3 regions of the Porticoccus sp. GXU_MW_L64 genome follow, and region 2 is predicted to be linked to each of the others. Evidence: predicted binding sites of a transcription regulator. Region 2 holds the regulator's gene; each other region holds the start of a gene.
What was found. Region 2 encodes LexA, which represses DNA repair genes until DNA is damaged. Its sites were predicted from a motif close to ACTGTNTNTANANACAGT; they were not measured.

Region 1 (4,968 bases), on a different contig from region 2:
GCCGCTTCGTCGAGGAACTGCCCCAGAACCGACCCTTCCGGGTCTTGCGGACGAAAACCCTTGCACGCGCTGATCAGCTCTTTGAGGTTATCCACCCGCGCCTGGCCGCGCTCGCCCTTTTCTTTGCCGTGGTATTCCACCAGGCCACTTCGGGCGAGAACATGATCCGCCACTTCGTGCAGAGGCAATGCCTCGCTGTCGCCATCCAGCTGATCGATCAGGGTCAAAAAACCCGCCACTGCATTGCCCGCGCGGGCGGTGAGCTGGCCTTGCGCCACGGCGCTCCTGGCAGTGCGCCACAGGGATTGGCCGCTGGCGCGAGCCGCATCCCGCAACGCTTGCACGGTTTTGTCACCAATGGCACGGGGCGGCACATTCACCACTCGCTCAAAGGCCGCATCGTCATGACGGTTGAGCAACAGCCGCAAGTAGGCCAGGGCATTGCGAATTTCCAGGCGCTCGTAGAATTTTTGCCCGCCGTAGATGCGATAGGGAATGCCCGCCCGCAGCAGCGCCTCCTCCAGCACCCGCGATTGCGCGTTGGAGCGGTACAGAATGGCCGCATCGCTGTGGCTGTTGCCATCCTTCACCCAGGCCTGAATGCGGTCGCCGATAAAGCGCGCTTCGTCGTGTTCGTTAAAACCGGCGTACAGGGAGATCAACTCACCATCGGCGCCGTCGGTCCAGAGATTTTTGCCCAACCGTTCGCTGTTGCGGGCAATCACCGCATTGGCGGCATTGAGGATATTGCCGGTGGAACGGTAGTTCTGCTCCAGCTTTACAACCTTTGCATTGCTGAAATCCCGGCTGAAGTTGCGAATATTTTCCACTTTGGCGCCGCGCCAACCGTAAATGGACTGGTCGTCGTCACCCACCGCAGTCACGCAGGCATCGCTACCTGCCAACAGCCGCAGCCAGGCGTACTGGATGCTGTTGGTGTCTTGAAATTCGTCCACCAGAATATGACGAAAACGGTTCTGGTAATGCTGCAACAGCTCCGGGTGATTGAGCCACAATTCGTGGGCGCGCAGCAGCAACTCACCAAAATCCACCATGCCTCCACGTTGGCAGGCTTCTTCATAGGCGCTGTAAATCTTTACCATCATGGTCAGATGGGGGTCACCACTGTGCTGAATATGCTGCGGGCGCAGGCCTTCGTCTTTCTGGGCATTGATAAACCACTGGCTTTGGCGCGCTGGCCAGCGACTGTCGTCCAGCCCCAGGGTTGCGCTGACCCGCTTCACCACCCGCTGTTGATCGTCTGAATCGAGAATCTGAAAGCTCTCCGGCAGGTTGGCCTCGCGCCAGTGAGTTTTCAACAGGCGGTGGGCCAGGCCGTGAAAAGTGCCCACCCACATACCACTGGGGGGCATGGGCAGCAGAGCGTCGATGCGCTCGCGCATTTCCCGGGCGGCCTTGTTGGTAAAGGTCACCGCCAGGATTTCGTAGGGGGAGACGTGTTCCACCTGAATCAGCCAGGCGATGCGGTGCACCAGCACCCGGGTTTTGCCAGAGCCCGCCCCCGCCAGCACCAGCAGGTTGGCGTCGTTGCTGGAAACTGCCTCCCGCTGAGCCGGGTTGAGTTGGTCGAGTATCGAAGTAACATCCATGGGCTGGATTCTAACATTGCTGCAAACTGGATTTATATACAGTAAAACAACCGATTGTCTTTTTTACTGCTATTGATCCGTACGTCACCCTGGCCGCCGCCATTATGTGGAAAGCCCGATGTACAAGGCAGCCTTTATGTAAAGTTTCGCGAAATAATTTGAACTTTAATGGGGGCTTGGGCAGTTTCGCTCGTTTATATTCTTGAGCCTTCAAAAAAATACCTGCACAAAAACCGAGGAGAGGTAGCTCCATGACATTGAAATCACTTCTGGCTTCTGCCCTGGCACTGGGCGCCGTAACCGCCCAGGCCGCCGACAGCGAATGGTATCGCAACCCGGCGGTATCACCGGATGGCAGCAAAGTCGCCTTCACTCACCACGGCGACATCTATGTGGTAAACAGCAACGGCGGCACCGCCACCGCACTAACCAGCCACAGTGCCTATGACAGTTACCCGGTGTGGTCCCGAGACGGCAAAAAGCTGGCCTTTGCCTCAAACCGCTACGGCAACTTTGATATTTTTGTGATGAACGCCAACGGCGGTGGCGTAAAACGCCTTACCCACCACTCCTCGCCTGACATTCCCAGTGATTTCAGCGCCGATGGCAGCAGCGTACTGTTCACCTCCCTGCGCATGGACTCGGTACAAAACACCCAATTCCCCAGCGGCCGACTGGAAGAAACCTACAGCGTCAACCTGAGCGGCGACACCCCCCGCCAAGTAACCACCATTGTCGCGGAGAAAGCCCGCTACAACCGCGCTGGCGACAAGTTTCTGTACCAGGACAAAAAAGGCTACGAGGATCAGTTCCGCAAACGCCACCGCTCCTCGGTAACCCGCGATATCTGGCTGTACGACACCAAATCCGGCAAATACAGCCAGCAGACTCACTGGCTGGGTGAAGACCGCAACCCGCTCTGGAGCAACGACGAACAGAGCTTCTACTTTACCAGCGAACGCAGCGGCACCATGAATGTGTGGCAGCAAAACCTGGCGAGCGGTAAAGCCACCCAGGTAACCGACCACAAACACCACCCGGTGCGCTTTCTGTCAGCAGACAACAGCGGCAACCTTGTGTACGGCTATCACGGCTCCATTTACCGTCTGGCAGACGGGGGCCAACCACAAAAGCTGGCCATTGCCATCAATAACGATGACAAGACAAACCCCATCCAGCGGGCCGTTATGGGCAGTGGAGCCACTGAATTCGCCATTTCCCCCAACGGCAAAGAAGTGGCCGTTGTTGTCCGTGGCGATGTGTATGTCACCTCCACCGAATACCCCACCACTCGCCGCATCACCAACACCCCGGAAATGGAACGCTCTGTGTCGTTCTCCCCGGATGGCCGCAGCCTGATATACGCGGGCGAGCGCAATAAAAGCTGGAACCTCTATCAAAGCTCTCTGGCCAGCAAAGATCAGAAGTACTTTTACAACGCCCTCAAGCTGACCGAGAAAACCCTGTTGGCCAACAGCGAAGAAACCTTTCAGCCCGCCTATTCACCGGATGGCAAAGAAGTGGCGTACCTGTCCAACCGCGACACTATCAAAGTGCTCAACCTGGCCAACGGCAAAAGCCGCACCGTGCTCAAGGAAAAGTACAACTACTCCTACAGCGATGGCGACATTTCCTTTTCCTGGTCACCAGACAGCAAGTGGCTTGCCGCCAGTTACATCGATGGTCGCTGGATTACAGAGATTGGCCTGATCGATGTATCAGGCAAAAAGGCACCCATCAACCTCACCCAGTCCGGCTATGCGGATGTGGCCCCTCAATGGGCGATGAACGGCAACGCCATTACCTGGATGACCGCCAAACACGGCCGCCGCAACCACGGCAGCTGGGGTTCGGAAATGGATGTCTACGGGGTATTCCTGAACCAGGACAGCTGGGACAAATTCAAACTCAACAAGGAAGAATACGCCCTCAAAAAAGAGGCTGAAAAAGACAGTAAAAAAAGCGATAGCAGCAAAAAGAAAGACGACAAAAAAGACAAGGATAAAAAGGACAAAGAACCAAAAGCCAAAACCATTGATATCGACCTGGCCAACATCGAAGACCGTCGCGCCCGCCTTACCCTGCACGCAGCGGAGCTGGGCATGGGCCTGCTGAGCAAAGACGGCCGCAAACTGTACTACCTGGCCAAGTTCGAAAAAGGCTTTGACCTGTGGGTGCGCGACTTCGATGAAAACAGCACCAAACCGCTGAACAAGCTGGGCGCCAAACAAGCTGGCATGAGAATGTCCAAAGACGGCAAAACCCTGTTTGTGATTGCCGATGGCAGCATCCGCAAAATCACCCTGGGCAACGGCGCTCCCAAACCGGTTGCCTACGCCGCCGAGTTTGAGCTGAACGCGGCCGACGAACGCAGCTACATGTTCGAGCACGCCTGGCGTCAGGCGCGGGACAAGTTCTACGTGAAAGACCTGCACGGCGTAGACTGGGACTTTTACAAACAAGAATACCTGCCCAAACTGGACAACATTAACAACAATCAGGACTTTGCCGATGTTCTCAGCGAAATGCTGGGTGAACTGAACGCGTCCCACACCGGCGCTCGCTATCGCTCCAGAGGCAATGGCCAGGCTGACCAAACCGCCGCACTGGGCATTATTCCCAACTACGGCTACCGCGGCGACGGCATCAAAATTGCCGAGATCATCGATAAAAGCCCACTGCTCAGCAAAGACAACAAAATTGAAGCGGGCATGATTATCAGCGCCATCAACGGCCAGCAAATCAACGCCAACAGCAACTACTACGCGTTGCTGAACCACAAGGCAGGCAAAAGAGTCTTGCTGACGGTAACCAACCCCAAAGCAGGCAAGAAAGAACCCAAATCGTTCGAGCAGGCCGTAAAAGCCATGCCGTTTCGGTCAGAACTGGAACTGCGCTACCAGCGCTGGGTAAAAAATCGTCGCAACCTGGTGGAAAAGCTGTCGAAAGGCAAACTGGGCTACGTACACGTAAAGGGCATGAACACGCCGTCGTTCCAGGAAACCTACTCCGAGGTACTGGGCCGCAATGTGAAAAAAGAGGCCTTGATTGTCGACACCCGCTTTAACGGTGGCGGCTGGCTACACGACGACCTGAACACCCTGCTGTCTGGCAAGAAATACTACGACTTCTTCCCCCGTGGCCGTCGCATTGGCTCCGAACCAATCGCCAAGTGGTACAAGCCATCTGCGGTGGTTGCCGGCGAAGGCAATTACTCCGATGCCTACCTGTTCCCACACAGCTACCAGCTGCTGGGCATAGGCCCGGTAATCGGCATGCCGGTTCCCGCCACAGGCACAGCGGTATGGTGGGACACCATGATCAGCGGCGACGTGACCTTCGGCATCCCCCAGATTGG
Region 2 (4,968 bases):
GCCGGACGCCGCCACCTGTGCCGCAATACCGAAGGTGTGGGCGTGGATCGCCCCGGTGCTTTTGCGGAATACCTTGTGATTCCCGCCTTTAACGCCTTCAAGTTACCCGACGACATCCCCGACGACCTGGCAGCCATTTTCGACCCCTTTGGCAACGCGGTGCACACCGCCCTGTCGTTCGATCTGGTGGGCGAGGATGTACTGATTACCGGCGCTGGCCCCATAGGTATCATGGCGGTGGCCATTGCCAAACACTGCGGCGCGCGCCACGTGGTAATTACCGATCTCAACGACTACCGCCTGGACCTGGCCCGCAAAATGGGCGCCAGTCGCGCTGTCAATGTGGCCAATGAGAAATTGCCCACGGTAATGAAAGAACTGGGCATGACCGAGGGTTTTGATATCGGCCTGGAAATGTCCGGCGTACCGGTGGCCTTTAACGACATGCTGCACAACATGAACCACGGCGGCCGCATTGCCATGCTGGGCATCCCACCTGGCGAGATGGCTATCGACTGGAACCAGGTGATATTCAAAGGGCTGATATTAAAAGGTATTTACGGCCGCGAGATGTTTGAAACCTGGTATAAAATGAGCAGCCTGATTCAGAGCGGCCTGGACCTGGCACCCATCATCACTCACCACTACCCTGTGGATGATTTCCAGCAAGGGTTTGAAATGATGGCCTCCGGGCATTCGGGGAAAGTAATTTTGGATTGGCTCAAATAATATTGTCATCCTGAGCGCAGCGAAGGATCTCGATGTTCATCCACACAATGAGATCCCTCACTGCGTTCAGGATGACGTAACTGGAAAACAACGTCTATGAAAATAAACATCATCACCACCGGCGGCACCATCGACAAAATTTACTTCGACGCCAAGAGCGACTACCAGGTGGGCGACCCGGTGATTGGCGAGCTGCTTAAACGCATGGAAGTGGGCTTTGAGTTTGAAGTGACCTCTGTATTGCGCAAAGACAGCCTGGACCTCACCGACGAAGATCGCCAGCTTATCGTCGACCGGGTAAAAAACTGCGACAGCGATTATGTTCTGGTAACACACGGCACCGACGGCATGGTGGAAACCGGCAAATGGTTGCGGGAACAGGTACCGGGGAAGCACATTCTGATGACCGGTGCTCTGCAACCGGCGGTCTTCCGCGAGACCGACGCCATCTTCAATATCGGCTGCGCCCTTGGCGCTCTGCAAGCGGTGCAGCCAGGGGTTTATATCACCATGAATGGGCAACTGTTTGACGCCACCCGAGTGGTAAAAAATGTCGCCGCCAACCGCTTTGAGCCCGCAAACCCGTAAAACCCACTTTTTATCCGTATCAAAAGGGTCTTAACGGCCCTTTTCACCGTCATTTCTTTAGATATTTTTTTCATTACCCAGCCGCTTTTTATTCTTCTCTCCTATAAGCAAAATCACTTTTCCATCGCTAATTCCTTGAATTTACGATGCTTATAAAAAACCACTGTTGCCGTAAAAACCAATGCGCGCTGTAGGCACCCAACGGCGATAGGCAAGCCACTTCAGCAATGATAGGGTTTTAGGGCCTGTTCACACTAATTGAATCGCCACTGTTGTAACTCGATTAGTGTGAACAGGCCCTAACTCAACATCCAGATGGGAGCACAGCCGTGGCCAAACACTACCCTGAAATTGGTTCCTGGTATCAGGACGCTGCAGAGGATGTGTTGTTTGAAGTGGTCGCGGTAGACGACAGTGCCGGCACCATTGATATTCAATTACTGGGCGGCGAAATCAGCGAACTGGATTTTGAAACCTGGGGGCAAATGCTGATACTCAGCGCCGAAGCGCCGGAAGACTGGCGCGCCTCCTACGAACTCAGCCGCGAAGACAGCCACGAACTGGACGACATTGTTATTCCCGACAACGTTCAGGACCCCCTGGCAACCCTCGATATAAACAACGGCTAACTCCTCAACTTCAAGCAACTCTACCCTGCTTTCCAACGACTCTGTCATTGCGAGCGCAGCGAAGCAATCTCGACCAGAACACCGCAAACAGCATAAGATTACCGAACTGCTGTGCTTTTCGCCATGGCAGCACAGTTTGGAAATTCAATAGTTTGGAAATTCCCCTTGCATCCACGCCCTCACAGAGCCATACTGGACAAAGTTACAGCTGTATATAAATCCACATTTATGTTTGCCAAGACTTTCCCAGCCAAAGGAAAATCCAATGATTGACCTCACCGCCCGCCAGCAGCAAATTCTCGAACTGATCAAAGAGTATATCTACGATACCGGCTTCCCACCCACCCGTGCCGAAATTGCCGAAACGCTGGGCTTCCGCTCTGCCAATGCCGCCCAGGAGCATCTCAAGGCACTGGAGCGCAAAGGTGTTATCGAGATTGTTCCCGGCGGCTCACGCAGCATTCGCCTGCTGGTGGAAGACGGCGTACCGGATGGCTTGCCGGTGGTGGGCCGGGTAGCTGCTGGCAGCCCGATTCTGGCAGAGGAAAACGTCGAGGATTACTACGAAGTACCAGAACAACTGTTCTACCCTGCCGCTTCCTACTTTTTAAAAGTACAGGGCATGAGCATGAAGGACATTGGCATTATGGATGGCGACCTGCTGGCGGTTCACCGTCAACAGACAGCGGAAAATGGCCAAGTGGTGGTGGCTCGGGTGGACGATGAGGTTACTGTGAAACGCCTGAAACGCACTCGCAGCAAATACGAAATTCACCTGTTGCCGGAAAACGAAGACTTCGAGCCCATTGTGGTAAATCTGCGGGAACAGGAATTTGCCATCGAGGGGCTGAGCGTGGGGGTTTTACGAACGGATATGTAATTCATCCCGTCATTGCAAGGAGTCCGGAGAACAACCTGGCAATCTTGATAACCCCCGTTGGCTGCGCTCGCAATGACGGGGTTTTAATGCAACAACCGCGGCGATTCCTCGCGCACTTCCTGTTCCATCGCTTCTTCTTCATTGATCTGCTCAACCACCTCAATACCCGCATCAATCATGGCTCTGGCCACTTCCACACTGGATTCTTGCAGATAATGCCGGGCCTCTTTGGAAAAACATATTCGCACCAATGGCTCGCCGCCACCATCCGTGCGTTGCAACGCGTAGTCACCGTTGGAGAGTTGAACAATTTCGTAAAGCGTAGTGGGCATGGGGTTACATCTGTTAAACCAGAGAATTGGGAGAGTTTAGCACAAAACAGAGGTGACAAAACGGGAGCTGCACCCGCTACAGAATACAGTTGCCCCCCCCTGTAAGCGCACAAGCGCGCCCTGTTACCTGTGAGCGAAGCGACCTGCCACCTTTATTTCTTCTTGCGCTTATCCTCAATCTCCCACTTGCCGCCCTTGTACCAGGCGCGGAAGCCGGTGGACTTACCTTCCACCTCCGCCTGCACATATTGCTCCTTGGTTTTACGGCTGTAGCGCACGTAGGTGGGCACACCGTCCGGATCGGCTACCGGAGCAGACCACAGGAAGCTGTATTTGGGATCGATGGAGTCCTTATGAGGCAGCATCTCGGCGATTTGCGGCGAGCGGGTTTCCCGGTGCTTGGGAAACTGACTGGCGGCCAGGAACAGGCCGCTGGCACCATCGCGCAGAATGTAGTGGTCGTCCACTTTCACACACTGCAATTCCGGCATGGGCACCGGGTCCATTTTTGGCGGTGCCGGCTGGCCGTTTTTCAGCAGTTTGCGGGTGTTCTTGCAATTTTCGTTGGTGCAGCCAAAGAACTTGCCAAAGCGACCGGTTTTTAGCTGCATTTCGCTGCCGCATTTGTCGCAGTCCAGCACCGGGCCTTCGTAGCCCTTGATCACAAAGGTGCCCTGCTCTACCTCAAAACCATCGCAATCCGGGTTGTTGCCACAGATATGGATTTTGCGCTTTTCGTCGATCAGATAATTTTCCATGGCGGAGTTGCATTTTTTGCAACGGCGCTTGTCCATCAGCTGACGTGCTTCCGCTTCGTCATCGTCGTCTACGTTTATCGCCTCATCCCCGGGCAGCAGGTTTAGGGTGCCTTTGCAGCGCTCTTTCGGCGGCAGGGCGTAGCCCGAACAGCCCAAAAACACCCCGGTACTGCCAGTGCGCACCATCATATGACGGCCACATTTGGGGCAGGGAACATCGGTTTCCGAGGGCGCATTGGGGCGCATGCCCTGTTCGCTCTGCGCCTGTTCCAGCTTGGCGGAAAAGTCGCTGTAAAAGCGGTTGAGTACGTCCTGCCAATCCAGGTCGCCGTCTGCCACCTTGTCCAGGTATTCCTCCATGGCGGCGGTAAAACCGTAGTCCATCAGGTCGGTAAAGTTCTCGTTGAGGCGGTCGGTGACAATATCGCCAATTTTTTCCGCGTAAAAACGCCGGTTTTCCACCCGCACGTAACCGCGATCCTGAATGGTGGAGATAATCGATGCATAAGTGGATGGGCGGCCGATGCCGCGTTTTTCCAGCTCTTTGACCAGTGACGCCTCGCTGTAGCGCGCTGGTGGTTTGGTGAAGTGCTGGTTGGGAATGAGGATATTCAGGTTCAGTTCGTCGCCCACGGCCAGGTCCGGCAATTCCACATCGTCGTCTTTCTTGCGATGAGCAGGCAGCACTTTCAGGTAGCCGTCAAAACGAATCACCCGGCCCTTCACCCGCAGTTCGTAATCACCGGCGGTGACGGTAACCGTGGTGCTGGTAAATTCCGCAGGCACCATCTGGCAAGCCACAAACTGCTGCCAGATCAACTGGTAGAGCTTGCGGGCGTCCGCCTCCATGTCCGACAGGTCACCGGGCATGATGTCGATATTGGAAGGGCGAATGGCTTCGTGAGCTTCCTGGGCGCCGGATTTGCTGCTGTAGGCAATGGCGGCGTCGGGCAGGTATTTATCGCCAAAACGCACGCCAATAAATTCCCGACAGGCCTCCACCGCCTCTTTGCTGAGGTTGGTGGAGTCGGTACGCATATAAGTGATGTAGC
Region 3 (4,968 bases), on a different contig from region 2:
TTGAGAAAAACCATCGACAAGCCGTTTGACCAGCAGTTACTGCACACCATTCCCGGCGTGGGGTTCAAGCTGCATAACCAGCAGTAAAGGGCACTTCTAAAAATGCACTATTTCCGCGATAGCGGCGTTGGCGTTGTACTCGAGTCCTCATGTATGACTTATACACTGCGGGTCTCCGTGCGCCGCCGCCTTGCTCTCACGAAAATATCACTATTTTTAGAAGTGCCCTATAATTAAAAAATCAGTTCAGCGCCTTTCGAGGAAATAACCGGCTTTTTTCAGCAATTCAGGCACTCCCTTTTCGCCCACAAAATGAGCGGCCCCCGCCACCACAAAGTAAGTGCCGCCTTTTTTGACATAGCCTTTTATTTTCTCCGCCATTCCCCGATTACGCTCGTACAAAAAGGCATCCACAAGGGCTTTGGACTCTTTACTGCCAGTATCCATGCTGTCTACGGTAATTTTTTCCAGCGCCTTTTCATCCCCTTGTTTCCAGGCAGTGACCATGGGTGCCATCATTTCACTGGCCATGTCCAGCTGCTCGATGGTTTCCTGTACCAGAAAATCGGCAGGCCCCAGGGAGGCCAGCAACGCCATCAACTGCTCTGAACCTTCCAGTTCAATAATTTGTTTGCCCGTTTCTGTGGCCTGCCGGAGAAAATGCACATCCAGGCCATCGCCAGGGTTGAGGCCGGATTGCGCAGCCACCAGGTAGCCCAGGGTTACCATCAATGTTCCGGGGCGCATACGGGTGTACATAGCTTCCGGCAACGGCAAATTGTGCTTTAAAAGCGAGGATTTAAGGTCGTTGAATGTTTTTTCCGAAATATGCTCGGTGAGTTTCTCCCCCGCCGGGTACATGCCGTATTTGAACAACAGCCTTTGCTCTTGAACAGCATCGACATTGAGAATATCTGCCTCAACCGCCAGTGCATCAGCGCTGGCAAAAGCCTTTTCAATCTCCTCACGCAACGGATAAAAACTGCTGTTCGCCAGGTGAATAGAGCCAAACAGATAAACCGTGGCCTCCTCTGTTTGCAATTTCCAGAACAACGCTTTGTCGTTGGCACTCCATGCGGTTCCACAAAAAACCACTAATAAAAATAATGTCGCTACGGCGGTCAATTTCCCTTTCATCGAATTTTTTACCTTATTGGCAGTCAGAAAAATGGAGCCTACCACTCCAACAAGCAATTGCCTACACAGTTGCTATACTTGAAAAAGGCTTGCCGCTTTTTTCGATTCGGTTTTTCAATGGCTGGCATTGCCTATCAATGACTGAGGATTTACAGATGAAAAGACACTATTACATAAGCAGTGATCTGGATGATCTGGAAAATGTTGAACAGGAGCTTGAAGCGCAAGGGTTTACCACTCCGCAGATTCACGTGCTGAGCCTGAATGACGCCGACGTAGCAAAGCATGAACACCTCAATGAAGTAGAAGCTGTGCTGCGCAAAGACGTGGTTAATGGCACCATCATTGGCGCGGTGATCGGTCTGCTGGCCGCCACTGTGGTGTTGTTGCTGGCCCACAGTTCAAACCTGCCAGAGCAAACAACCTGGGTACCCTTTATTTTCCTGGCCATTATTGTGCTGGGTTTTTGTACCTGGGAAGGCGGCCTGTTTGGTATTCAGGAGCCCCACAAACAATTCAAGCGCTTCCAAAAGCAACTGCAAGACGGGCAACATGTGTTTTTTGTGGACACAAAACCTGAACAGGAAACCGTTCTTGATCAAGTTGTAAACCGCCACCCCAGATTGTGCGATGCCGGTATCGGCTCCTCCACACCGGCTCTGGTTATCTGGTGGCGCAACAAGTTCTCCTGGTTTATGAAGTCCATGCCTTAGGGGGTGTTAACAATCAGTTAGCCATCAAAAGGCAAGTCCAGCTGAATAAAATCCCGCTCCGGTTGCGTATCCACAAAGCGAACGCCAATGCCCAGCAATCGCACCGGGCGGTTGCCCCGTGCAAATGCTTCATGTAAAAGCACCGCAAAGCTGTCCAGTGTCAGCTTGGGGTCATTGGCTCGCTCCAGGGTGGTCACTGTAAAGTCGTTAAACTTCACTTTAACGAACTGGCGAACCACCTGATAACTGTCATCCACAGGGCGCAAGCGCCCTTTCAGCTCAACCAATAATTCCGGCAACTTGTTCACACAACTTTTAGTGTCTGGCAAATCCGCGGCGTAGGTATGCTCCACACTCAGGGACTTCCGGCGCCGATGGGGTTTTACCGGGCGTTCGTCTTCACCGCGACTGAGTTGGTGAAGTCGCTGGCCAAATACCCCGAAGGCCTCCACCAGAGTTGTCAAATCGTGCCGCTGAAGGTCAGCACAGGTCAAAATCCCCATACGTTCCAGCTTTTTCGCCGTCACCTTGCCAACCCCAAAAATTTTATTGACCGGCAGGCGATGGACAAAATCGGCCACCTCGTCCGGGGTAATCACCAATTGGCCATTGGGCTTGTGCCAGTCGCTGGCGATTTTGGCAAGAAACTTGTTGGGGGCAATACCTGCGGATGCCGTCACGCCCACTTCATCAACAATACGCTGGCGAATTTGTTGAGCGATCAAAGTGGCGCTGCCGCGACACTGCTGGCAATCGGACACATCCAAAAACGCCTCGTCCTGCGATAACGGTTCTACCAGCTCCGTATAGGAAAAAAATATCTTGCGAATCTGCTGGGCTGCCTGCCGATATTTATCCATGTGCGGTGGAATCAAAATCAAACCGGGGCACAGGCGGCGTGCATGAGCGGACGCCATGGCAGAGCGAACGCCGTATTCACGGGCCGGATAATTACAGGTCGCGATAACCCCACGGCGGTCAGACTGGCCACCAATAGCGATGGGCAGATCCCGCAAGGAAGGATCATCGCGCATTTCTACAGATGCGTAGAAACAGTCGCAGTCGATATGGATGATTTTGCGCATGAAAATAACTGTATGTAATTACAGCTATTGTCGGATGATTTACAGAAGGTGGCAAGGATTGCGGATTAACAGTCTTGGACAACCTCCCAAGCAGTCATTGCGAGGGGCGGAGCGACGCGGCAATCTCCATCCAGCCACCGCTTATTCTCCGAGCACTCTGCCACACTGGGTGAGATCGCCGCGCTGCGCTCGCGATGAGGGACTATTGTTGCTCCGTCATTGCGAGGAGCGAAGCGACAGTGCGTCAGGTTTTATTGAGCGCGCGATACAAAAGGCAGGACGTCTTTCGTGTTACCGGGTTAATAGCTTTCCCGCGCCCAATAGGTATCCAGTAAAAAGCCCCCCACACAACCCAGAGTCAGCCACAGCGCCAGACCCCGTTCGGGAACAGTCAGCAACACCAGTGCCACGCTGAGCATCACCAACAGCGACACTCTGGGTAATTTTACCTTGTGATGAGCAGAAATCTGTTTGTCGTAGGGGAACACCAGATTCACCATGGGTGCCAGCCCCGCCACCAGAGGGCCAAGCCAGTAGATGGCCGGCTGGGTAAACAGCAGATAAGCAGAGGCGCACACAGACAGCAGTGCCCAAAAGATAAAACTGGCTCTAAAAATAATTTTCAGGGGCATTGAATCGAATATCCTTACAAGCCAACGCTACGAAATACCGAGGCCAGGGTGGTTGCCGTCGGGCTTGCCGCTGTAGGGCTGCGGCTTGTTGTCGCCTTTGCAAAACCAGCGTTTCAGCTGGTATGGCATCACAATCAACGCCGGAGTCACCAACAGGGTCAGCAGGGTGGAAAACACCAGGCCGTCGACAATGGCACTGGCCAGAGGCGTCCACCAGGACGTTACCGCGCCACCAAACCCGGCGCTGCGCTGCAAAAAGTCCACACTGAAGCCATTGGCCAGGGGCATCAAACCCACCACCGTAGTCACTGTGGTAAGCAGCACTGGCCGCAGGCGCAGTACCGCAGACAGATGCGCCGCCTCAAAAGGGCTCATATCCGGGCGGTCGCGGCGCAGGTGGTTATAGGTGTCGATCAAAACAATATTGTTGTTCACCACAATCCCCGCCAGGGCAATAATGCCCACGCCGGTCATAATAATGCTGAACGGCTGCTGGCTGAATACCAGCCCCAACAACACACCGGCGGTAGACATGATCACCGCCGAGAGAATCAGGAACGCCTGATAAAAGCTGTTGAACTGCATCACCATCATAATCAGCATCAGGAACAGCGCCAGCATACCCGCAGTAGCAAGAAACTGGAGCGATTCTGCCTGTTCTTCATTGGCACCGCGAAAGCTGATTCCCACAGCGGGGTCGATATCCACTGTTTTCAGCCACTGTTGTAGCTCTTTTACCTTAGTGTCTGCCAACACCCCTTCCAGCGTATTGGCGCGCACAAAAGCCACCTGCTCCAGGTCGATACGTTGAATACTGTCGACCTTTTGCTGAGGCACCAGTTTGACAAAACTGGCCACCGGAACCGCACCCTGCGAAGTGGTAACGCGTATATTGTCTAACGCCGACAGGTTGCGATCACTGCTGGGGTAACGCACCCGGATATCCACTTCGTCCTCGGCGTCATCCGGGCGGTATTTGCCCAGCAGCACGCCATTGGTGATCATCTGCACCATCTGCCCAACCAGGGCAACATTCACCCCGTGCATGGCTGCCTGGGCACGGTCCAGGGTGATTTCCCACTCGATACCGGGTTGTGGGGTGGTGTCTTCTATATCTCGCAAACCTTCGACATTTTCTTCAAGATGGCGGCGGATCATCCGCGCTGTGGCGAACAGTTTATCCTGGTCCGCAGAGGCCAATTGCAGCTGCAGGTCACGACCGGTTGGAGGGCCCCCTTCTATCGGGTCAGCGGTAAAATACAGTCCGGGCATATTAGCGGTGGCCTGGCGGATGGAAGCAAAGACCTCGCGGCTACTGCGCTCTCGCTCAGTGGCGTCCACCAACTCAATCAATATCTCAGCCACCTCGTCCCGATAACGGGCGCTGCCGTTATCCCCTAC

Region 1: uvrD (DNA helicase II) is a predicted target of LexA. The motif match lies at 1,636-1,653, and genes of this name have one in related genera.
Region 3: dinB (DNA polymerase IV) is a predicted target of LexA. The motif match lies at 2,943-2,960, and genes of this name have one in related genera.

The regions. Positions count from the first base shown of each region.
Region 1 covers NZ_JBRKJK010000004.1:214,257-219,224, forward strand. Annotated here, with positions in the region: gene uvrD (DNA helicase II) at 1-1,610, opposite strand, end outside; gene ACVBEJ_RS04175 (S41 family peptidase) at 1,862-4,968, shown strand, end outside.
Region 2 covers NZ_JBRKJK010000006.1:219,297-224,264, forward strand. Annotated here, with positions in the region: gene tdh (L-threonine 3-dehydrogenase) at 1-729, shown strand, start outside; gene ACVBEJ_RS06430 (asparaginase domain-containing protein) at 826-1,317, shown strand; gene ACVBEJ_RS06435 (DUF6763 family protein) at 1,647-1,946, shown strand; gene lexA (transcriptional repressor LexA) at 2,212-2,826, shown strand; gene ACVBEJ_RS06445 (hypothetical protein) at 2,910-3,158, opposite strand; gene topA (type I DNA topoisomerase) at 3,311-4,968, opposite strand, start outside.
Region 3 covers NZ_JBRKJK010000002.1:83,331-88,298, forward strand. Annotated here, with positions in the region: gene ACVBEJ_RS02200 (response regulator transcription factor) at 1-87, shown strand, start outside; gene ACVBEJ_RS02205 (TraB/GumN family protein) at 247-1,137, opposite strand; gene ACVBEJ_RS02210 (NAD/FAD-utilizing enzyme) at 1,293-1,850, shown strand; gene dinB (DNA polymerase IV) at 1,868-2,935, opposite strand; gene ACVBEJ_RS02220 (hypothetical protein) at 3,235-3,567, opposite strand; gene ACVBEJ_RS02225 (efflux RND transporter permease subunit) at 3,595-4,968, opposite strand, start outside.